3 regions of the Lactobacillus kefiranofaciens genome follow, and region 2 is predicted to be linked to each of the others. Evidence: predicted binding sites of a transcription regulator. Region 2 holds the regulator's gene; each other region holds the start of a gene.
The links. Region 2 encodes LexA, which represses DNA repair genes until DNA is damaged. Its sites were predicted from a motif close to CNAACANNTGTTNG; they were not measured.
Positions count from the first base shown of each region.

Region 1 (8,473 bases), 650 kb from region 2:
ACTTGACTCAGGCTTATGAAAACAATTATCTGCCTGGTAAAATGCAGTTTGTAGCTTGCGGTGATTTTTCCACTAATCAGGTGCAAACCATTTTGCGTCAGGTAGGTAAATTAGAAAAAATGTATCTTACCAATAAATCAACTAAAAGTGCTCAAATTATTGCTCCAGTAGGTAAATTACAAAATCAAATTTTACCCGCAAGAGGGAATTCTAATGCATTTGGTCTAGGCATTCGCTTTAAAAACTTTAAGAAAGTATTATCAAGTTCTGATTTAACTCAAATTTTGCTAGAAATAATGTTAGAATCAAAACTAAGTGTAATGGGACTGTGGTTTGAAGAGATGAGGAATAAACAATTATTAACCGATTCGCTTCAGATATCGGTTAATTACACTAGACAAGGTGATTTTGCTACAATCTTTGGTGTGAGTGCTCAGGCTGAAGTTATTATTAGTGAAATAAAAAAGATATTGACTCAACCTATTAAGAATAATTCTGAGCAATATCGTTTTATTAGAGATAATTTTGATTTACAAAAGAAAGAATGGCTCGCTAGAACCGTACGAACGCGGAATGATATTTCATCTTTAGCTATTGAAATGGTAGAAGAAAGCCTAGATCATGAAAATTTGCAGCAGAATTTAATGAAGCTGCAGTCGATGAGTTTTGAAGAATTTTATCAGAGTTGTCAAAAAATCATGAAAGATAGCGAAATTTGCTTTGCCTATTTGAATTCTAATAAGGAGTGATCTTAGTGAAGCGAGCGATTGTTTTTGGTGCCACTGGTGGTATTGGACAAGCTATTTGCCGAGAATTGGCGTTAAGTGGCTGGTCGCTGTATTTGCATTACAATACGAAAAAAGAACAAGCTGAACAATTAGCCCAAGAACTTTTTGCTAAGTATCCTGAATTAGATTTTATGCCTATTCAGTTGAATTTTGCGACCAGCGATCAAGAACTAACTAGTTTTGTAAATAGTTTATTGCCAGTTAATGCTGCGATTTTTGCTCAAGGGATAACTAACTATGGTTTTTTAGGTGATGAAAAATTAACTAATATTAGTCAAGTGATTAATATTAATTTAGCTACGCCAATTAAATTAACTAAATTATTAGAGCCGCAATTAATGAAGCAGAGTTTTAGTCGAATTGTTTATTTAGGCTCCGTTTATGGTGGTGCTGGCAGTGCATTAGAATCCGTATATAGCGGGACTAAAAGTGGATTGAGTCGTTTTGCTCAAGCATATGCGCGCGAAGTCGCGTCAAATAACCTAACCGTGAATGTAATTGCACCTGGTGCTGTGAAAACACAAATGAATAGCATTTTTTCTCAAGCTACAATTGAAGAGGTGCAGGAAGAAATTCCGGCAGGTCGCTGGGCTCAAGGCGAAGATATTTCTTATTGGGTTAAAACTATATTGAATCCGCGTAGTAGCTATCTTACTGGGCAGACAATTTATGTTACAGGTGGCTGGCTTTTATAACTAAGACGTTGTAAGCAAAATTTTATGGTATACTCAATTTGTTAAACTTGATTTTGAAGAGGTAAATATGGCAGATATCGGAGATAAATTAAAAAGTGCTAGAGAAGCAAAAGGACTTTCGATTGGAGATATTGAAAAAGCTACTAAGATTCAAAGTAGATATCTGACAGCAATTGAAAAAAATGAATTCGATAAGCTTCCTGGTGATTTTTATGTTAGAGCATTTATTCGTCAATATGCTCAAGTTGTTGGATTAGATGGCAAGGAATTACTCAGCGATTACCACGAAGATGTGCCTGAGGCTGATCCAGATGAATATGTAGAAAATTCAATTGATAATAAGAGCGAAGAAGTTCGTCAAACCACAGATAATAAAAAGAATCTATGGAAGAACTACTTACCTCGTATTGCGATTGCACTTGGTTTAATTATCGTAATTCTAGTTGTATATGCTTTATATGCACATATTGCATCAGGTGGGCAGCATAATCAAGCTGATAACAATAGCGTAACTGTTTCATCACAGAAATCATCTTCATCTTCGTCAAAGAAACCAAAGAAGAAAATTGCGGTTAACCCAGTGAAAGTGAAGAAGATTAGCGACAATGAATATCGTGTAACTGGTTTAAAGAAGAACCGTAAGTTGGTTGTTCGTGCAGGTTCTACTCAAAACATTTCAGCTAGTGTGATAGCTAATAACGTTAGTGTTTGGAGTTCAACTTTGCTAGCTAAGCAAAAGCATACTGTTAATTTGTCAGCTAATGTAGAACGTGTAGTAGTTACCTTAGGTAACGATAACGGGACTTCAATTACCATTGCCGGTAAGAAAATTCCATACGCACCGAATAATGCATATCGGACCATTACTTTGTTAATTGGTAAAGCTAAGAAATCAACTACTCATAGTGATCATTCAAATGATTCAACTGGCACGACGACTAATAATGGCAACACTGGTAATAACGATAATAAAACTGGTTCAACTACTCAAAGTCGCACGCAGAGTAGCACTACTAGAAATAAAACTACTACCCAAAGCAGTCAGAAACAATCATCAACCACTACTCAGAGCAGTCAAACTCATCAAAGTAGTCAAACTCAACAATCATCTAGTGCCCAACAATCATCAACCACTACCCAAAATAACAATAATGGCGGCGGTAATGACAGTGGTAATAATGATAATGGCAATTAGGATTTAGGAGAAATAAAGAAGAATGAATTTACCCAATAAACTTACTGTTTTTAGAATCTTTTTGATTCCAGTATTTATGTTAATTATTATTTTTGGTGGGACTGCTCATACTACCGTAGGTAACTCAACTGTTATTTGGAGCTGGGTAATTGCAGCAATTGTATTTGCCGTTGCTTCTGCTACTGACTGGTTTGATGGTCATATTGCACGTTCACGCAATATGGTTACCAACTTTGGCAAGTTTGCTGATCCGTTGGCAGATAAAATGCTGACGATGACTGCTTTTATCTTTTTAGTAGAATTGAAGCTTGCTCCAGCTTGGATTGTAGCGATTATTGTTTGTCGCGAATTAGCTGTTACTGGTTTACGTTTAATTTTGGCCGAAAATAAAGGTCAAGTGTTGGCAGCTAAAATGCCAGGTAAGATCAAGACGACTTGTCAGATGCTTTCAATTATCTTTTTATTAATTGGCAATTTCTGGTACATTGGTACGATCTTGCTCTACTTAGCATTGATCTTTACTATTTATTCAGGGTATGACTACTTCCATCAATCATGGGGTATATTCAAGGGCTCAATGTAAGATAAACTGAAAAATAAATTAAAAGAAGCAGAAAAATGCTTCTTTTTTTATTTTTTGAGAAAAAAGTTTTCTTTTTTTGCGTAATAAATAGTGAAGGATAAATTCTTTGAACGCTCGTTTGCATTTTGCTTGCAAATTGAATACTGGTCAAAGTATAATTATAAAGTATTAAATTTAGGAGGAAATTAATGGCCAAAGATGAAAAAAAGGCTGCCCTTGATGCAGCGCTTAAAAAAATCGAAAAGAATTTTGGTAAAGGTGCTGTTATGCGGATGGGCGAAAAGGCTGATACGCAAATATCTACTGTACCTACCGGTTCATTAGCTTTAGATGCCGCCATTGGTGTAGGTGGCTATCCTCGGGGTCGTATTATTGAAGTCTATGGCCCTGAATCATCTGGTAAGACGACTGTGGCGCTACATGCTGTTGCTGAAGTACAAAAGCGCGGTGGTACTGCTGCATATATCGATGCTGAAAATGCAATGGACCCCGCTTATGCTGAGGCATTGGGCGTCGATATTGATTCTTTGATTTTGTCGCAGCCTAACACAGGTGAAGAGGGATTGCAGATCGCAGATACCTTAATTTCTAGTGGTGCAGTTGATATTGTGGTGGTTGACTCAGTTGCTGCATTAGTACCACGTGCAGAAATTGAAGGTGAAATGGGGGATGCCCATGTTGGTCTGCAAGCTCGTTTAATGAGTCAAGCTCTGCGGAAATTGTCGGGTACCATTTCTAAAACTAAGACAATTGCCATCTTTATCAATCAAATTCGTGAGAAAGTTGGCGTGATGTTTGGTAATCCTGAAACTACTCCTGGTGGTCGTGCGCTGAAGTTTTATTCAACTATTCGTCTGGAAGTTAGAAGAGCTGAACAGATTAAACAATCAGGTGATGTTTTAGGTAACCGAGTTAAGATCAAGGTAGTTAAGAATAAGGTTGCCCCACCTTTCAAGGTAGCTGAAGTTGATATTATGTACGGTAAGGGTATTTCTCAGAGTGGAGAATTGCTGGATATGGCTGCCGACAAGGATATTATTAATAAGGCTGGTTCATGGTACTCATATAAGACTGAGCGAATTGGTCAAGGCCGTGAAAATGCTAAAAAGTATCTTGAAGATCATCCAGATATTTATCAAGATATTCAAGAGCAAGTTCGTAAGGCTTATGGTATTGATAAAAAATCAATTGCTGACCGCGAAAATCCAGAAAAAATAAAGGAAAAGCGAGAAGAAGCAGAAGAAAAAATTGATCAGAAAAATGCTGAAAAAGCCGATCAAAAAGATAAAGCTAAATAGAATTTACCTTTTACCTTGGAATAATTTTCCAAGGTTTTTTCATCTTAATTGACATGAACACAGAGGTTCTTTATCATAAAAGTAGTGTGAATAATTTCAAAAAAGGGCGATAGTAATCATGAATAATTTGTTAATTGTGATTCCCGTCGCAACTGCCATTGTTTCAATCTTGGTAGGTACAGCAATTGGTTATGCTGTTCGCAAGCATTCATGGGAGCAAAAAGCTCAGAATGCTCAAAATGATGCTGATCATATTTTGGCTGATGCTAAAGCTCAGGTAACTGCAGCTCAGGCAGAAGTTAATGCACAAAAGCAAGCGGCAGAAGCTGTTAAGCAAAGTGCAGAGAACGCTAAGAAAGAAAAAATTCTTGAGGCTCAAGAACAAATCCGCGATTATAAGCAAAAGACCGAAGACGAACTAAATTCTAAGAAAGATGTCTTAGCTCGCCAAGAAAATCGTTTGCAACAACGTGAAGATACCTTGGAACATAAGAATTCTTTATTAGATGAGCGAGAAGCTGGACTTACGCAAAAAGAGGATCAATTAAAGCAGCAGAATGCTAGTTTAAAAGAAAAACTAACTAAGGCTGATGAATTGGTTGAGGCTAGACGGCAAAAGCTTTATGATGTGGCGAAATTAGATAAAGAAGAAGCTAAAAAAATTGTGCTTAGTCAATTATCTGATGAACTAGTCAAAGAACGTGCCGAAATGATCAGAAATAGCAATGAAGAAGTTAAGGCTAAGGCTGATCATTATGCTAATCAAATCATTGTTGATGCTATTCAAAGTAGTGCTGCAGATACGGTTGCCGAGACGACTGTTTCTGTAGTAGATTTACCAAATGAAGAGATGAAGGGACGGATTATCGGCCGCGAAGGACGCAACATTCGTTCATTTGAAGCTTTAACTGGCATTGATCTAATCATTGATGATACGCCAAAGGTAGTTACCTTGAGTGGATTTGATCCAATTAGACGTGAGATTGCTAAGAGGGCAATGGAGCGTTTAATCAAAGATGGTCGAATTCATCCGACTAGAATTGAAGAGATGGTTGATAAGGCCAGAAAAGAAGTTAACGACGATATTTATGAAGCTGGTGAAAGTGCCTTAATAGAACTCGGAATTCACCGTATGAATCCGGAGCTAGTTAAGACACTAGGCCGACTTAAGTATCGTACTTCATATGGTCAAAATGTTTTATCTCATTCAATTGAAGTTGGTAAGCTAGCCGGCACTATGGCTGCTGAACTAGGTCTAGATGAAAAATTAGCGGTTCGCGCGGGATTATTACACGATATTGGTAAAGCAATCGATCATGATATTGAAGGTTCCCATGTAGAAATTGGGGTTGAATTAACTCGTAAGTATCATGAAAATGAGATTGTAGTTAATGCGATTGCCGCTCACCACGGAGATGTACCTAAGTTATCGTTTATTGCTGAACTTGTAGTTGCAGCAGATACGATTTCCTCGGCTCGTCCTGGTGCAAGAAGCGAAAGTTTAGAAAACTATATCAGACGTTTAACCGAACTTGAGAAGATAGCTAAGAGTTATCATGGCGTCAAGCAAGCATATGCAATTCAAGCTGGACGTGAAGTACGCGTGATGGTTGAACCTGATGAGGTTTCAGATGATCGTACAGTAATTTTAGCTCGGGATATTCGCAACCAAGTTGAAAAAGAACTTGATTATCCGGGAAATATTAAAATTACCCTTATCCGTGAGAAGCGGGTTGTGGCAATTGCTAAATAAGAAAAGAAAGTTTGGGATGAAAATCTCAAACTTTTTTGTTATTTGTACAAAATCTCCTCTACTTGTATAATTAAACCAAGTAAATAAGGAAAGTAGCCAAATATGTTTAAAATTATTGTTGAATTATTTTTATTAGTTATCATTTCGGCCGCTATTACACCCTTTATCAGGCGTCTTGCTTTTGTATTAGGGGCCGTAGATAATCCTAACGCGCGCCGCGTTAATAAAAAGCCGATGCCAACGATTGGGGGACTTGGTATCTTCGTTACCTTTAACATTGGGGCCTTCGTGCTTCTACGAGAACAATTCCCTACGCATGAAATTTTTTCAATTTTGCTGGCTTCAAGCGTAATCGTGTTGACGGGATTAATTGATGATATTCTAGAATTAAAACCAAGACAAAAAATGTTTGGGATTTTTATTGCTTCGTTAATTATTTATTTTTTAGCAGGAATACGCATGAATGTTTTAAAATTGCCCTTTGTAGCGCATGAAGTTAATTTGGGGTGGTGGAGTTTTCCGATTACGATTTTTTGGATTTTAGCTTTAACTAATGCTGTTAATTTAATAGATGGTTTAGATGGTTTAGCTGATGGTGTATCGTTAATTTCTTTGACAACCATGGGGATTGTAGGATATTTCTTCCTGCATACGCATCAGTTATATGTGCCAATTGCTTGTTTTATGCTGGCTGCCTGTCTATTGGGTTTTTTACCGTATAATTTCCATCCAGCTAAGATTTTTTTAGGAGATACTGGTGCTCTTTATATCGGCTTTATGGTTGCGGTATTATCCTTGAAAGGCTTAAAAAATGTGACCTTTATTTCATTACTGGTACCAATTATCATTTTAGGCGTGCCAATTACTGATACGGTATATGCAATGATCCGGCGTAAACTAAATAAAAAGCCAATTTCAGAAGCTGATAAGCATCATTTGCACCACCAGTTAATGCGTATGGGATTGACGCATAGACAAACTGTATTAACAATATATGCTTTGTCATTAGTATTTTCTTTTATTTCGCTATTGTTCTTGCTTTCACCAGCATGGGGCACTTGGTTATTAATATTAGGACTATTAGTTGCACTAGAATATTTCGTGGAATCAATTGGCTTATTAGGTGAAAAATATCATCCTTTAATGCATGTAATTCAAAAAATTATTAATCAGAAAAGCAAAACTGATCCTACAGTAGAAGTTTGGCATTTAGGTGACGAGAAACCTGACCAACTAAAAAGCAAAAATAAAGCGAAAAAATAAAGAGCCTGGTTAACCAAGCTCTTTTTCATTGCTCATGATAATTATTGTCTTCTACTGGAATTTCGTTATAACGTTTTTCGCCATTAGTAAAATTGACTTGACCTGCTAAGAGATTAGTTAGGTCATTTTTTGTTTGTTCTTGTTCATTGCTATCTAAAAAAATATGGATTTTAACATCAACGCCATATTCGGTGTTAGCTATAAAAATATTATTTGTTTTAAGATAATGATCTACCTCATCGAAGCGATTATAGGGAACCCTGAAAATTAATTCTTGCTGCAATACACGCTTGATTACGCCAATGTTTTCTACGGCGTTGGTGACGCTGTTGGAGTAAGCACGAATTAAACCGCCAGCACCTAATTTAATCCCACCAAAGTATCTCGTGACTACTACGGTAACATTTTTTAGTTTCATTAATTGGAGTGCTTTCAATTCGGGTACGCCCGCTGTACCTGAAGGTTCGCCATTATCGCTTTCTTTAACCTGATTATCATTTAGTCCGATGGTGTAAGCAAAAGTGTTATGAGTCGCATCACGATATTGCTTAGAGATTTTTTGAATAAACGCATTTGCCTCGTCAACTGTAGTGGTGCGAGCCATGCTAGTAATGAATCTGCTTTTTTTGATAATTAATTCACTGCTACCATTTTGCTTAATTGTTAAAAAAATTTCTTTTTCTGACAAAAAAATCGCCTCTTTTTGCGTAATAAATAATAGAGGTGAAAATTATGGAAGATTTAACTCTATTATCTGGTCGTCAATGGATTGTTAGTCAAGAGGATTCTAGCATACTTGAGGGATGCAACCAAGTTCCAGTGTTTGAAAAGGGAATTTGCAATCGTTGTGGCGATCGCTTGAAATATAAATTACCAAGTGGCAAGTATTATTGTCGCG
Region 1 covers NZ_CP061341.1:1,497,418-1,505,890, reverse strand. Annotated here, with positions in the region: gene ICI50_RS07425 (M16 family metallopeptidase) at 1-749, shown strand, start outside; gene ymfI (elongation factor P 5-aminopentanone reductase) at 755-1,483, shown strand; gene ICI50_RS07415 (helix-turn-helix domain-containing protein) at 1,551-2,678, shown strand; gene pgsA (CDP-diacylglycerol--glycerol-3-phosphate 3-phosphatidyltransferase) at 2,701-3,261, shown strand; gene recA (recombinase RecA) at 3,450-4,559, shown strand; gene rny (ribonuclease Y) at 4,678-6,312, shown strand; gene ICI50_RS07395 (glycosyltransferase family 4 protein) at 6,415-7,575, shown strand; gene ICI50_RS07390 (YigZ family protein) at 7,601-8,263, opposite strand; gene ICI50_RS07385 (ATP-dependent helicase ComFA) at 8,308-8,473, shown strand, end outside.
Region 1: recA (recombinase RecA) is a predicted target of LexA. The motif match lies at 3,369-3,382, and genes of this name have one in related genera.

Region 2 (8,473 bases):
AAGGAGAAAATACATTATGGATCCATTAATTCAAGAATTAACTAAAGAACAAATTCGTGACGATATCCCTACTTTCCGTGCAGGTGATACTGTAACTGTTCACGTACGTGTTGTAGAAGGTACACATGAACGTGTTCAGTTATTCGAAGGTGTTGTAATTAAGAAGAGGGGCACTGGCATCGGTGCTACTTACACTGTTCGTAAGATTGCTTCAGGTGTTGGTGTTGAAAGAACCTTCCCAGTTAACGATCCACGTGTTGCTAAGGTTGAAGTTAAGCGTCATGGTCGTGTACGTCGCGCTAAGCTTTACTATTTACGTGAACGTCATGGTAAGTCAGCAAGAATTGCTGAAGCACGTCGTTAATTATCAAAGGAGTCAGTTCGATGTGAACTGGCTCTTTTTTATTGATTAAGTTTGTGAAAATATTTATTGTGTAACTTATGTGAAACGCTAAAATAACTTCACAAGATATCAATAAATATTTATATATAAGTATTTATAGCTTGTGAAGTTATGATTATAAAAATTAATAATAAGTGTGGAATTACGTCTAAAACAGACACTTATCCACAGTTATACTTGGGTAATTACTATATAATATAAATAAGGGTAGGTGATAATAATGGATTATCCGGAAAAATTAATTGCGGAGGTTATGCGACGCTCAAGAGGAATGAAATTAGAAGGCCTTAACTCAGGCAGCGGTCCACAGCATCCCTTGTTAATGATTGTAGGAGAAGCCCCAGGAAGAAATGAAATAGTCAATAATATTCCTTTTAGTGGGAGTGCGGGAAAGGAACTGGATAAATCTCTTCGGCAAGTCGGTTTAACTAGAAAGGATGTCTATATCACTAGTGCAGTTAGAAGTAGACCATTTGCGATCAAAAAAGTTTTTAGTAAACGAGAAAATAAAGAGGTTATTAAACGGCCTAATCGTAAACCGACGAAAAAGGAAATCTTAGCACATGCTCCATTTTTAGATTATGAAATTGATTATGCGCAGCCCAAAATAATAGTTACTTTAGGAAATACTGGCCTTGAGAGGCTTTTAGGCCCAGGACATAGAATTTCAGCAGAGCATGGTAAAGTAATTGAAAATACGCCAATTTTAAAACTGGATGAAACAAAAAATGGTTATATTTAGTCTGATAAAAAATATACAATTATTCCAGAATATCATCCCGCTGCAATTTTCTATAATCGTAAATTGACAGAGGATATAATTAAGGATTGGGAGATAATTAAACCTTATATAGCTAAAGAAAGGAAAAATAATGAGTAATGAAACTTTTTTAATTCCGATTAGACAAAATAATGATCTCTCAGATATTGCTCTAAATGAACTTCGAATGGATTTAGATGAACATCCATTGCATCAACGTATTTATGCAGATCTGGCATATTTATCTGGTAATAATCGAAAATATAGTTTAAATAAAGTGGAGACAATAAATAGCCCTCTACGAAATAAAAAAATTTTGTTTTTAGGCTCTTCTGTAACGTTTGGCTTTGGCGCTTTAGGCGAATCTTTCGTAGATTATCTCTGGAAGAAAGATGGAATAGCTGCAATTAAAGATGCTGAAAATGGTACTACTTTGGTTGATCAAGCGACTTATAATGCAGGTGATTCTTATGTTGCACGCTTTAATAAAGAATTAAAGGAGACTAATCCTGATTTATTTGTTTTGCAATTATCTACTAATGATGCTAGACAAGGTAAAAAACTAGGTAAAATTAGTCAAAATGATGTTTTTGATACTCAGACTATTATTGGGGCTATGGAATATATTATTAGTACTGCTAAATCAAAATGGCATTGTCCAATTTTAATTTATACTAATCCATATTTTGAAAGTGAATTATATGAAAAAATGGTAAATAGTGGACATCAATTAGCACAAAAATGGAATATTGAAATTTTAGATTTGTATAATAATCCCAAGCTAAAAAAACAAGCTTCACTTTACATGGCTGATGAAATTCATCCAACTCGTGCCGGATATTTAAAGCAATGGTTACCTTTATTCGAAGATAAAATAATACAAATTTTGGTAGAAAAAAGCCTAAATCTTAAGACTTAGGCATTAAACATTAATCAATATTGTTACGGTAAAGGCTAACTACTTTACCAAGAATTTTAACTTCTGAAAGAATAATAGGAGACATTGAATCGTTTTCTGGTTGCAAACGGTAATGTCCATTTTCTTTAAAGAAACGCTTAATAGTTGCTTCATTTTCTTCAGTCATTGCAACAACTATTTCACCATTATTAGCAGTTGATTGTTTCTTAACAATAACACTATCACCGTTTAAAATACCAGCATTAATCATGCTATTGCCATGTATTTTAAGCATGAAAAGTTCACCAGCATCATTCTTAAGATCCGGTGGTAGTGGGAAATAATCCTCAATATCTTCTACTGCTAAAATTGGTTGACCTGCTGCTACAACACCCACGATGGGAATAATTGTGGGCTTAATGCCTAATTCTTTCTTGCCCTCAGCAGTAATTTCTAGAGCCCGAGGCTTAGTAGCATCTTTGATCAATAGGCCTTTGCGTTCAAGACGCGATAAGTGTCCGTGAACAGTTGAAGTTGAAGATAATCCTACTGCTGCACAGATTTCACGCACCGTCGGTGGAAATCCGCGATGATCTACAGTATCATAAATGTATTGTAAGATTTCTAATTGCTTAGTCTCACTAGTTTTTTTAGGCATAATAGTCTTTCTCCGTTTACTTAAATTTTTATTATTTTATTTATAACATATATTCTACCAGAATTGAAAGGAAATATCAAACAGGCGTTCTAAAAAATATATCTTTTTTTATTACTAAAAATACGGTAGACTAAAGATTGTTAATGTGAGGTGGATATTATGACAATGAGCAAAGAAGAAGAAAAAAGGGTTACTGATCGAATTAATGAACTTTATAATAAGAAAGAAAATGAAGGATTAACCCCTGCAGAAGAAAAAGAAAGAAAAGAATTACATCAAAAATTCTTGGCTAACTTTAGAGCTGCTTTCAAGCAAGATGTTGAAGATATGGTTATTCTGGATAAAAATGGTAAGGAAATCACTTCCGAAAGAGCCAAGCGCGCTCAAAGAAGAAAAGGACTTAGAAAAGACTAATTAACCCTTTAAAAAAGTTAAAAAATTATGTAAGATAATATTGTTAGTTAATGGAGGATATACAATATGAATTTAGGTTTAGCAATTTTTTTGATTATTATTGCGCTCTTGATTGGTGCCGTAGCTGGTTTTTATGGTGCAAGAGCATATATGAAGAAATATTTTAAAGAAAATCCTCCTATCAGTGAAGATATGATCGTTGCTATGATGTCTCAAATGGGACAAAAACCCTCTAACAAGAAGGTTCACCAAGTAATGAATATGATGAAACACCAGCAAAGATAATTCAATTAATTATTTTTTATTGAAAAGGCGAGGAAAATTTTCTTCGTCTTTTTTTGTACACTTTTGTAAATGAGGTGAATATATGAAAATATTTAGAAAATTAGGCTGGTTCTTTAAACAAGAGAAAAAACGATACATTGTTGGCATCACTTTTTTAGCCCTGACTTCATTAGCCAATCTTGTGCCGCCGCGAGTTTTAGGGCTAATGGCAGATCAGCTTGATAAAGGCCATATTTCTTGGGGCGAATATGGAATGTTAATACTAGCCGTATTAGCAGCAGCTTTTACGCTTTATGTTTTACGTTATTTTTGGCGTAAGCAGATTTGGGGGGAGCTGCTGAATTGGAACGGCAAATGCGTTCTAAATTATTTAACCATTTTATGATAATGGATCGAACTTTTTATCAGCGCCATCGAACGGGCGATTTGATGGCACATGCGACGAATGATGTATCAGCTATTCAAAATGTTGCCGGCGATGGGGTTTTGACTTTAGTTGACTCTCTAATTATGGGTCTTTCAACGATGATCGCGATGATTATTTTTGTTGATTGGAGCTTAACCGTAATAGTTTTATTGCCATTGCCGTTTCTGGCATTAGGTGCATGGAAGTTAGGGGATCATCTTCATAATGCGTTTGATAAGTCACAGGCTGCTTTTTCTCGTTTAAATAATAAGACACAGGAATCAGTATCTGGAATTAAAGTGCTGAAAACTTTTGGACAAGGCAAAGAAGATACAGCTGCCTTTGATAAAATGGTTGATGATACGATTAATATCAATAAAAGAGTTTTCGTTTGGGATTCTTTATTTGATCCGTTAGGTACCGCAGTTATTGGTGCAACCTATGCAATTACGATTATTTACGGTGGACTGCTCGTAAGTAATAAGATTTTGTCGATTGGACAATTAGTATCTTTTATTGCCTATATTTCTAATATGGTTTGGCCAATGTTTGCAATCGGGTATCTTTTCAACATTTTGGAACGAGGCAGTGCAAGTTATGATCGAGTAGAAGAATTATTAGATGAAAAGCCTCTTATTACAGATGCTCATGCCGATCAGACCATTACTTCTAAAGATTTACAAGGCGATTTGCATTATGATATTAAATCTTTTGCATATCTTGATGAAAAAGATATTCCAGTTTTAAAAAATATTGAATTTACTTTGAAGCAAGGCCAAACTTTAGGTTTAGTTTGGCGTGTTGGTGCCGGTAAAACAACAATTATTCAACTATTGCTGAGAGAATTTGATCAGTATCAGGGGCAGATAACTTTGAATGGCAAAGACATTCGCAATATTCCACTAAAAGTTTTATTGGGGCAGATTGCTTATGTACCACAGAATAATTTTTTGTTTTCAACCAGTATCGGCAAGAATATTGCGTTTTCTTCTGAAAAAGCAAATAAAAGTGATGTGGCGAGTGCAGCCGAAAAGAGTGATTTGCATGATGATGTTCTTCAAATGCCGAAGGGCTATGAAACTTTAGTTGGTGAAAATGGTATTTCCCTTTCTGGTGGTCAGAGACAAAGAATGTCAATTGCTCGAGCTTTGTTAAAAGATAGTCAGATTTTAATCTTGGATGATGCTTTGTCCGCTGTAGATGCTAAAACGGAAACAGAAATTTTGTCTGCATTAAGAAAAGAAAGACAAGATAAGACGACATTGATTGCAGTTCACCGTCTGACGTCAGTGATGGATGCCGATCTGATTTTAGCATTAAAAGACGGGCAAATCGTAGAGCGTGGCAACCATCAACAGCTATTAGCAGAAGATGGCTGGTATGCAGAAATGTGGTGCAGACAGGAATTACAAGCAAAGGTAGGTGAAGACATCAATGAATAATGAAGAAAATCAGGAATCAGTTTGGGCAAAAGCTATTCCCTTTAAAGAACAAGTTGCAATTTTTAAACGATTGATGAAGTTCGTTAAAAAATTTAAATTTGAAATGATTATTGCCTTAGTGGGAGCCTTTATAGTCAGCATTATTAATATTCTTTTGCCTAGAGGGTTGCAGTATTTTTTAGATGCCTTTTTATTGCATCAGAGTGCGACTGTGCAGGTGATTTTGTTTGCTGGCTTTTTATATGCTTTAGGTTCAATTCTTAAGGCAGTTATTCAATTTATTTATCAATACTTTTTTGCATTAGGTTCAGAAAAAACACTTGAAAGTCTTAGACGGGCTTTATATCGTAAATTGCATACGTTAGGAATGCGCTATTTCGATAAAACGCCTGCCGGCTCAATAGTATCTAGAGTCACTAATGATACGATGACCTTAAGCAATTTCTTGACAGTTCTATCAACTATTGTTATTGGTGCGTTTTCGGTGGTGACAGCACTTGTTGCCATGTTTACTACAAATGTGATCGCTGGTTGGCTGATTTTAGCCTTTATACCTATCTTGCTTTTGGTAATTTGGCTATATTCACAAAAGAGTTCGCGTTTATATCGTAATTATCGTGAACACTTAAGCCGAATTAATGCTAATTTAAACGAATCAATTGAAGGCGTCTCAATTATTCAGCAATTTAATCAAGAACATCGAATGACTAAAAATTTTGAAGGAGAAAACGGCGGTTTAATGAATACACGTTTTAATATGATTTGAATTAATTCATTGCTTCTGTCGCCTTTAACCAGTTTGCTTTACTCATTGGCTTTAGCAGTGTCATTAATGTACTTTGGCTTTCCACTGCGAGAAACTTTTGTGCCTGCTGGCGTAGTTTATGCATTTTCACAATATATTTCTCAACTGTTTAACCCGATTTCAACAATGATGGATCAAATGACCTTCTTCCAAGACGGGATTGTTGCAGGTAAAAGAATCTTTAGAATCTTAGATGATACGCAATATGAACCTGCGCAAAATGAGCAGCAGGACTTGACTATTACTCAGGGCAAGATTGAATTTAAGCATGTTAGTTTTTCTTATGATGGTAAAAATTAAATTTTGCACGATATTTCATTTACGGTCAATCCAGGAGAAACTTTAGGAATTGTGGGGCATACTGGCTCAGGTAAGAGTTCGATTATTAATGTTATGATGCGTTTTTATGAATTCAGCCAAGGGCAAATTTTAATCGATGGCGTGGATATAAAAAAATATCCTAAAAAGGAATTGCGTCAAAAATTAGGCTTGGTTTTACAAGAGCCATTTATGTTTTATGGTGATATTTCATCTAATATTCGTTTATACAATAAAAAGATTACTGATCAGCAAATTAAAAAAGCCGCAAAGGCAGTACAAGCTGATCAGTTTATTGAGCAGATGCCAGGAAAATATCATGCTAAAGTAATTGAAGGTGGAGAAGAACTAAGTCAAGGTCAAAGACAACTGATTTCATTTGCTAGAACTTTGGTAACTAATCCAAAGGTCTTGGTGTTAGATGAAGCAACAGCCAATGTAGACACCGAAACTGAGACTTTGATTCAACAAGGACTTAAGCGTCTGCGTAAAGGTAGAACCACTTTAGCAATTGCACATAGATTATCAACGATTGCCGATGCAGATCAGATTATTGTTTTGGATAAAGGGCGTAAATTGAACGAGGCAATCATGAAGAGTTGTTAAAGAAGAAGGGCTATTATTACAATCTGTATACTTTACAGAATAATGAAAATAAATAATTGAAGGTGAAAAAATGAGAAGATATTTTGCAGTTCGTGGTGGTGCTGGTGATGTTGCTGAACCTGACGTTAATACTAAACCACAAGATAACCTATATTTAGCAGTTAATTCAGAGTGGCTTTCTAAGGCTGAAATTCCAGCTGATCGTACTTCAACTGGAGTGAATTCCGAACTAGATATTCGCATTGAAGATAGAATGATGAAAGACTTTGCCAATATTGCTGCAGGCAAGGAAGAAATGCCTAAGGTGAGAGATTTTGATAAAGCAATTGCTTTGTACAAGATTGCAAAAGCTTTTGTCAAGAGGGATGCCGACGGTGCTCGCCCAATTCAAAATGATTTGCAAAAGATTTTAGATTTAAATAATTTTACTGATTTTAAGCAAAATGCAGCTAAATTATTTATAGGACCATACGCATTGCCAGTTGTTTATGATGTTGATGCCGATATGAAGAACACTGACGTAAACGTGCTTTATTTTGGTGGACCAGGAACATTTTTGCCAGATACAACCACTTATCAAACTTCAGATGCAAAAAAACTATTAGATATTTTGCAAAAGCAAAGTATTAATTTGCTGATGATGGCTGGTCTGGGTAAGACTGAAGCAAAAACATATGTCGAAAGCGCTTTAGCTTTTGATCAAAAGCTATCCAAAGTAGTTAAATCTACTGAAGAATGGTCAGATTACGCTGCTATCTATAACCCGGTTTCATATGCTGATTTTATTGCAAAATTCAAGTCATTTGATATGGCCGATTTCCTAGATCAGATTTTACCAGTTAAACCAGATCGCGTGATTGTGATGGAGCCGCGTTTTCTTGAGCATGCTGAAGAATTGATCAATGAACAAAACTTTGACGAGATCAAGGGCTGGATGTTAGTTAAATATATTAACAATGTAGCTAAATATTTATCCCAGGAATTTCGTGAAGCAGCGTTTCCGTTTGATCAAGCTATTTCAGGTACGCCAAAAATGCCTTCACAGATCAAGCAAGCTTACCGTTTAGCTAATGGTGCTTTTGATGAAGTCGTAGGTATCTACTATGGTCAAAAGTATTTTGGTGCTGAGGCAAAGCATGATGTGGAAGACATGATTCATAAAATGCTAAAGGTCTACGAAGAGCGAATCAAAAGTAATGATTGGCTTTCTGAAGATACTAAGAAAAAGGCGATTGTTAAATTAAATGCTTTAGTATTAAAGATCGGCTATCCAGAAAAGATTGAAGAAATCTATGATTTACTGCAAGTTGATCCTGCAAAAAGTTTATACGAAAATGAAGCGGCTATGGCAACAGTTAGAACTAGATATGAAATGAATAAATTAACTAAGCCAGTTGATCGCTCAGTATGGCTGATGCCAGGGAATTTAAACAATGCGTGCTATGATCCGCAAAGAAATGATTTAACTTTCCCAGCTG
Region 2 covers NZ_CP061341.1:847,248-855,720, forward strand. Annotated here, with positions in the region: gene rplS (50S ribosomal protein L19) at 17-364, shown strand; partial or broken gene ICI50_RS04310 (uracil-DNA glycosylase) at 624-1,283, shown strand; gene ICI50_RS04315 (SGNH/GDSL hydrolase family protein) at 1,276-2,082, shown strand; gene lexA (transcriptional repressor LexA) at 2,093-2,719, opposite strand; gene ICI50_RS04325 (DUF896 domain-containing protein) at 2,885-3,133, shown strand; gene ICI50_RS04330 (YneF family protein) at 3,200-3,418, shown strand; partial or broken gene ICI50_RS04335 (ABC transporter ATP-binding protein) at 3,501-5,266, shown strand; partial or broken gene ICI50_RS04340 (ABC transporter ATP-binding protein) at 5,259-7,051, shown strand; gene ICI50_RS04345 (M13 family metallopeptidase) at 7,066-8,473, shown strand, end outside.

Region 3 (8,473 bases), 130 kb from region 2:
TTAGTACCATAACAAAGATTGGTGCTTTATCTGGATTAGCAATGGTTTGTTTAGTCAGGTATGTTCTTGGATATTGTGCATTAGCCGAAATCAATAATTGATAATTTCTTCTGTTTTTTCGAAAAATTAAGATTAGATCTTGTTTAAATGGTTGATAAATTTTCGATAACCTACTGTCTACTAGAGTAGGGGTTAAATCATGTAATAAACTATGGATAAATAATCCATCAAATGCCATATGTATCACCTCAAAATACTCTAAATATTATAACAGGAATTCTATCAATTCTAAAATGAAAGTACTCATAGTATATATAAGCATGTTCTTATGCATAAGCTTAAATTAATAGATGCTTTGTTTCACAAAGAGCCTTAATTCTAATAGGCGATAATGTTTCACAACAAAGAAATACTGCTAAGTCTTTTAAATGTCACGAAGTAGTATTATCAAATCCTTTATTAAATGATAAAATACAACTATAGCAAATCTACTTTGGAGAAAAAGGACGGTATATATGGATGTATTATTTTTTAGCACAATTGCTGATCAAATTAAAAAGGAAATAAATCACAAATGTGGTCTGAATATTTCACAAACTAGAATACTCTTATTTTTTGATCAAAATGATAATAGGGCTCTAACAATGGGGAAACTAGCTGGGGCACTTAATATTTCACTTTCTACCTTAAGCCGTCAGTTGCAGCAAAAGAAAACCAAAAGCTTTATTAAAATTATACGTTCTGAAAAGGATTCAAGCAAAATTGTAAAATTAAGCTCTGAAGGACTTAATAAAGCAAGTGAATTAAAAAAAGCACTTAATCAAATTGAACGCTCTTTGTTTGTATACCTAGATCAAGATGCTTCAGCTTTGTTTATTAAGCAGTTAGAAAAAATAGCGCATAGCTCTACTAGTGAAAGAATGTAATAGGGTGCGAAAGTAGATACTTTTATGCTATAATTTTCTTATATTATATAAACTTTAAATTAAGAAGGGTTAATTAAATTGAAAATCGCATTAGTTACCGACAGTACTAGTGTCTTAACCGAGCAAGAAGCTAAGGAGAATAATATTAATATCGTTCCTATCCCCGTTATTATTGGAGATAAAGAATATATGGAAGGCATAAATATTACTTCAACACAGCTTTTTGAAATGCAAAGACAAGGTGCTGCTTTTCCTAAAACTTCCCAACCCAGCATGGGAGAAATGATTGAATTATTTAATAAACTTCATAGTGAAGACTATGAGGCCATTATTGTTATCACTTTGTCTAGTGGCATTTCTGGTTTTTATCAAAATCTAGTTAATATGAAGCATAATAATCCTGAGTATAATTTATACCCATATGATTCTAAGATGACGGTAAGGTTACAGGGGTATTTGGTATTAGCAGCTGCTAAGATGATTAAAAGTGGCATGGAGCCAGAAGTTATTCTGAAGAAATTGGATGAAATTCGTAAAACAATCGATGAATTCTTTGTGGTAGATGATCTTAAGAACCTTAGTCGTGGCGGACGATTAAGTAATGCTGGAGCATTTATTGGGACGATGTTGCAGATTAAGCCACTTCTTACTTTTAATGAAGATGGTAAGATTGTTGCATTTGATAAGATTAGATCATTAAAGCGAGCTGTATCAAAAGTCGAAAAACTTACGTTAGAAAAGACAGCACAATTGTCGTATAAAGATAAACTACGATTATTTGTTTTCCATTCTAATGATCTTAAACAAGCTGAAGAGATTAAAGAATTTATTAATACTAATTTTCCAGGTAAACCTGTTGATGTAGCTGAGTTTAGTCCAGTGATTGCTACTCACTTAGGTGAAAAATCGATTGCTATTGCTTGGATGATAGACATTGAGAAATTAGATTTAACTAAATAGAGTCAAAGAGATTAGGATTAAAGTCCTATTCTTTTTTATTTAAAATTATAATAGCATATTTATTATGGCTATTAAAGCCACTAGTGATAATAAATATGCTATCAAGATCTCAAAAGTATTGAGACTTTACAATAGTAAAAATATTATGGAAAATCAAAAAAGTGTTGATATTTCAACACTAGTCTTTATTTAGCTTAGAAATTTCATTTAATGCATCACGTTGCTTTTCTTGATCAACATGTGTATATAGGTCAGTCGCTGTTGTTCCTTTTTGTCCCAACTGTTGGGCAACTAAAACTTGGTCCTTAGTCACACTATATAATTCTGAAGCTAACGTGTGACGTAACTTATGCGGTGTAAGAGGGTGTCCAAAGGCGGTGGAATATTTACTGACCATTCTTTCAATTGCATTAGAAGTCATTCTCCGTGTTTGACTATGCCAGCGCGTAAGAAAGAATGCTGTTTGTCTCGAATCAGCCGCGTAGCGCTTGTCTCGAATATTTTTATAAGCATTAATATAATTCAGCGTCCATTCCGCAATTGGCACGCTGTCTTTTTGTCCGCCTTTTCGAGTAACATCTAGGACTGCATCTTTTAAATTCAGATCTTGTAGATCAACGCCTGCACATTCAGACACTCGGATACCGGTTCCTAAAATTAAAGCGATAATTGCCATATCACGTTCTTTATTTCTTTTGAAGCCTGGTTTAGCTTGCTGATTACATGTAGTCTCATAATCATGGGCAATAAAATCTAAAAATTCAAACTTAAGCTTGCCTGTATACATGTGAGATTCTAAGACGTGTGCACGATAATTTAAAGTTTTCGTATCATTTAATGAGTGAATGCGAAGCATTACGTTATGTTCAAAATAAGGTTGCCCATCATTATTTTCAGCAACTGTAATGGTTAAAAATTTAAACAGGGAACGAAGAGCATTAATTGAACGATTAATCGTAGTAGGAGAGCTTAGGTGTCCCTGTTTATTTTTAGTATGACCAAGATAATCGATATAAAGCATAATGTCATTGCGAGTTAAATGAGCTAAGGTATCGGTTGTAACGTGTAAATTATTGGAAGCGTTAGAAATACCTTCTTGACGTAACCAGTCAAAAAAACGCCGAAACTCTGCTAAATATTGATAGGTAGTCGTAAGTGAATGCTGCGTTTCAAAATTGTATTGCTTGACATAATCTGGCGCTTTTTTGAGTTCAATTTTGATTAATTCTAAGCATTTGGCAGTTTCCATAAATCATTCTCCTTCAAACTGATGTTCAAATTATATCATAGGGCATCCCACAAAAACAAAAAACACCTATCTAATCCAGATAGGTGGCAAAATAGCTAAATTAAATTAAGTACTCCTGTTGAAAACAATAATATCTATAGTAATATTGTAAAGCAACATTTATAAATAACATGACCTAGCAAACCATGTCACTATAACTGGGATACCAGCAACGCTGTAAAAACTCTCCGCATTCCAGTTATAGCAACTCTGATTGAATATTTATCAAGATTGGCGTTTAACATTAAGCAAAGCAAACAATTCTGACAAATAAAGCTAATTGTATGGTACAAGAAGCCTTCACCTGCTTATTTTAAGCTGTTTATAAATAATGATCAAGCAAAAAACAACAATTAGCCTAAATATTTTTATTTCTGAATTAGTTTATAGATTAACTTGTGTCTAATTGTCGTATTTTAGGCATAAAAATTGTACAATAAAATAAGTATAATACAGTGAGATGAGGGAAATACGATGACAGAAGAAATCGAAGTAAATTTTCAGGCTAAAAATCCTAGTGGAATTAAGTTATTAAATCGTTTATATGATGGGCACTTGGTATTAAATGATCTTGGCGTTCGGCTTGATGAACAGCTAAATAATGAAGATGAAGAACTAACAGTGCCAACTCAAGAAGATGTAGATAATTTGAGCGATACCTTTGGCAAAACGGTTGAAGCCTTCAGCGATATTACCGATGCTTATGGTGATGTTAATAGCTTCGCGGACAATTTTGCGGGTTCAACCAAAAATTTTGCAGAGAAATTGATTACTGAGATGGTTGACTTTAATAACGGGATCGCAGATATTGGCGATACCGAAGGTGGACTTGAGAACTATGATAATGATAAGCTCAATGAATGGGTTAACCAATTAATGAGTGATATTGTTAAAACCAATGATGCTTTTCATATTTTAGTTAACGAATAAGAACAAATTTTTATAATAAGAGCCCCATTCAAAAAATGAGGCTTTTATTATGCTATTTCAGACTAGCAACTGGATAAACTGTATAGTCTGCACGATAAGCAAATAATCTGTGTCCATCAATTACAAACTGAGTTGAATTTTTCATATCACTCTTATGAATGGAAACACTTTTACCAGCAAACACAGCAATTGGCATCCCTAATTGACTTCTGATCATTACGATTTTAGATTGACCATTCCAATCATTTTTGAAGTTCTGGTACATAGTGTTTAAAAGAGGAACAGCACGATTTTGATCATCAATCTTAACATGTTTATTGAATGCGTCTTCATAATTCTTCAAACCCTCATAGGCGATTAAAGTAGAACCAACATGAGTCATACGCTGATGACCATAATCAACATCAATTACACTAGAATTTTCTTTTCCTTTATCGTCTTTTTGGGACATCTTTTTATCAGTATGGATGTTAACTGATTTGGCCTTAATTTGATCAATTTTTTGACCATTGGAATCGTAAGTTGAAACAGTCAATGGCAGTGCACCAATCTTAGAACGCATCGATAGTTCCAAGTTTTGAAAATTACTACAACCAGAAAGAGTAAACAGTAGTATTCCTAAACTGAAAAATAAAGTGATTTTCTTTTTTATGTTCATTTTAAGCTTCCTCGTATTAATACTAATTTATTACAAGCTAATTTTATCATTGTAGGAATGCAAAAAGCACTGAAAAATTCAGTGCTTAGTTGTTCTTAATTAAGTTAAAAATTGCTTGCCTTAACATAGGCATTTTTGCCAACTCGATAGTAGGCTTCATTATTGATGTAATGCTTAGGACCATAGGTTTTGACTGGAGCTCCTTTTCGATAACCTTTCCAGCTAGAATTGAGTGATCCATCATTTTTATAAACGTTTATATCAGATTTAGCTTTACGTGCATTACCAAGAACATTGCTTGACATTACATACTTGTTTTCATCAATTCTAACAACTGATTTGCCATTTTTTAATTTGGTTTTGCCACCATAGTAAGTAATTGTGCTATACGCTTTATAAACTTCACCCGTACGTTGTCCATCACTGCTATAGACATAAGCTTTGTACATTACTTTGCCAGTGTGCTTAGTATTCTTATTAGTCGGCGCTTGAGAAACTGCAGTATTCGAGATGGATAAAGGTAGAATAGTTACGTTACCGTCAGTTGACATCCCTTTCCAATTATCTGTATATTGCCAGATTGCAACGCCTTCCATTGAAGGGAAGTACTTAAAGTTGGGTTTATCAACTCGTCCTGAAATTGCATAAGCAGCTACCCATAAGGAATTAGGATATTTTTCGACGATTGAAGGGGTATTGATGTTGTTTTGTAAAACAGATGAACTTGCGTAGAGCAGAGGTTGATAACCAGCCGATTTGATTTCGTCCATAAAAGCAATAATCGCCTTAGCTGTTACATTTTTACCGTTAGTGATTACATTCCCTTGGCCGGTCTCATAGTCACAGGCTAAATATGAACCTTTAGGTAACCCTAATGCTTGGGCAGAAGAAATTGCATACTTGGCTTCTTTTTTTGCAAGGGATGCATTAGAACTAAACGTAGCAAAATGATAGCCCATTGGCATCATATCATTAGCAATTGCTGATTTAATTTGACTAGCTCCTTTAGGATTACGATAATTAGTGCCTTCACTTACTTTTACAATAGCAAATTGTGAACCAGCTTTAGCGTGAGCGGTTAAATCTGCGCTTTGATAACTAGCTACGTCAATACCTAATTCTTTAGCAGCTACAGAAATTGCAGAGGCTTGAACAAATTGGTGAGTGGAAATAAGATTAGGGATAATATTCATTCCGGTAGTAGTTAACATAGCAGCATAGGCTAATTTGATGATAGTTTTCTTTTTAAACAAATTAATTCCTCCATTATTGGTGGAGAGAGTTAATAGTATCTCTCACTTATAATATCTAAATCTTATATATTATAGGTTACAGTGGTAAGTACCAAAAGACAATAGTAGAGATTGATTATTAATCAATTAGTAATAAGATAGAAATAATTGCAATCAATTTGAGACATATAATGAATTTTAATAAGTATTATTATGTAAAACAAAATATAAAGATTTAAAATATAACTAGATGGACAGAGATGTTAACAGCAAGATATACGAGGAAAAAATATGAAACTAAGTACAAAAATAATGATTAGTTCATTAGCAGTTTTATTGATCAGTACTCCAGCCTTCAATACGTTATTGAATAGCACACCTGCTGACCAGGTAGTACATGCATCTAGTAGTACAGTTATTAAATTAAGCTCTACTGGTAAGGTGCCTATCTTTAACAGTAAGGGTAATCAACTTAATGGACAATTTTTAAAAGGCGGCGAAGTAATCACTTCTTATGGCAAACCAGTGATAATAAGACATAAATATCAAAGAAGTGGCATCTTTCCAACTGTAAAAATCGATGGAAAAAGTTATACTTCTTTAGGTGATGGAGGCTATATTCTTGTTAACCATACTGGTGGCTATACTGCTAAAGGAATGCGTATTGTAAGTAATGCGACAGTTTATAATGAAAAAGGAAAGAAATTATCTACATATCGTGGCAAGCATGCCGTTTTACTTAAAGGATCAACGATTAAATATGGTGGAGCAAAAAACTATAGTATTGCAAGTTCCTACTTCAAAGTTGGTCAAGGACGGTATGTTAGAGACGGTTATGTTCAAAAAATGAGTGGTAAACCGCTATTAATCTTGAATCATAATACCTACGTATATGATAAACAAGGAAAACGCGTAAGCTATGAAGGAAAAAGAAAACTTCTTAATAATAGTGTAGTAACGACTAGTAGCAAAATTAGAGCTGCAAAGAGTGTAGATAAAAATTATTTTTATCAGAGTACTAATATTAAGAATAAAAATAAATTGACTTTTACTACTACTAAAATTAGGAGGCAAAATTGTGTAGCAATTGGCCGAAATAAGTATATTAAGATTAATAATCTTCGAACAGCTAATGGTATGATTTTGTTTACAAAGGGGCCAATTACCGTTACTTTAACTAATTCCAGAGCTGTATATGATGCAAATTTTAAGAAGACTGAATAAATTATGTCAATCAATAAAAAGTGAAACTGGATAAAGTAGTAATTAATAGTAGTTTAAGCGATTCACAACTGTATTTTAAAATTAAAGGAAGCGATAAGTTACTTTATTGGAGTGATTATGGTGAATATCCAGGTGCAATTCGAGCAGCTAATTTTAATCCTAACTACAATGAGGGTAATTATTCATTTTGGTTTAGACAGTTTATGGAATAAATTAGCATTGCTCATAGCTTTGAGGGATGCGTACGTGAGTTACTAGTTTATTGTTATAAGATACAATGATAATATAAAAGCGAGACAGCAACTGCTATCTCGCTATATTTTAATGTAAACTAGTAAAAAAGGTAATTAACCCAAAGATTATTCCTGGAAGGTTAGCTATAAATAATGGCCAATCTTTCTTTTCACCTAGTACAGCATATAATACCCAAATCGTACAGTTGATTGCTGCAACTAGAGGCTGAATTGGATTGCCGTAATTTCCATTCAAATTATTGATAATCTGCGGAATATAGGAAACGTACATCAATACAGATAGTACTGATCCAATCCGTCCAATTCGTAAAACAGTTCGTCGATCTAATCCTTTAAATTTCTTCAACAAATCTCTCCTTCATAATTTCATGTTAATAAAGATAGAGAATAATTGCAAAAGTTAGACATCAAAAGGAGAGCTGCCTCGATTGAAAAACTCTCTTTTAAATCACTTATTTTTCTTTATTAAAAACTAATAAATATAATGCAGCGGTAACTAGTTCAGCTAATCCCTGCATTAGAATAGCAACAGTGGAACCAAATTGTTGCACTATGATGCCACCTAAAAAGGAGCCGATTGGAATCATACAATTGATAATGCTGCTATTAATCGTTTCTATTCGTCCTAAAATGCTCTTGTATTAATATTTGGAAATTGACATTCATGATGCTAATCCAAAAAGCACTGCTCAATGCAAATATTAAAGTCATCACAGGCATACTGCTGGCGATTAGTGCTTCAAGTATTACTGATAATCCTGCTAAAAAAGACAAAGGGTAACTATTTTCTCAAGTTTATTTTTGCCTAATGAAAAATTACTAACTACAGCACTGCCTAGTAATCCACCGATTGAAGAAATAAATTCTAAACTACCGTAACTAAGTGCTGATCTACTTAGATAATGACTTGCAAAATAAGACATCCCTACAGAGGAAATACCATAAAATAAATTAGTTACAGCAAAGGGAATTATCAACGCTAAGATTCTACCTTCATACCT
Region 3 covers NZ_CP061341.1:976,225-984,697, forward strand. Annotated here, with positions in the region: gene ICI50_RS04875 (Rqc2 family fibronectin-binding protein) at 1-238, opposite strand, end outside; gene ICI50_RS04880 (MarR family winged helix-turn-helix transcriptional regulator) at 516-926, shown strand; gene ICI50_RS04885 (DegV family protein) at 1,005-1,886, shown strand; gene xerS (tyrosine recombinase XerS) at 2,065-3,135, opposite strand; gene ICI50_RS04895 (hypothetical protein) at 3,649-4,104, shown strand; gene ICI50_RS04900 (DUF5052 family protein) at 4,157-4,762, opposite strand; gene ICI50_RS04905 (GH25 family lysozyme) at 4,867-6,015, opposite strand; gene ICI50_RS04910 (SLAP domain-containing protein) at 6,286-7,218, shown strand; gene ICI50_RS04915 (SemiSWEET family transporter) at 7,540-7,821, opposite strand; partial or broken gene ICI50_RS11030 (MFS transporter) at 7,925-8,473, opposite strand, start outside.
Region 3: xerS (tyrosine recombinase XerS) is a predicted target of LexA. The motif match lies at 3,150-3,163, and genes of this name have one in related genera.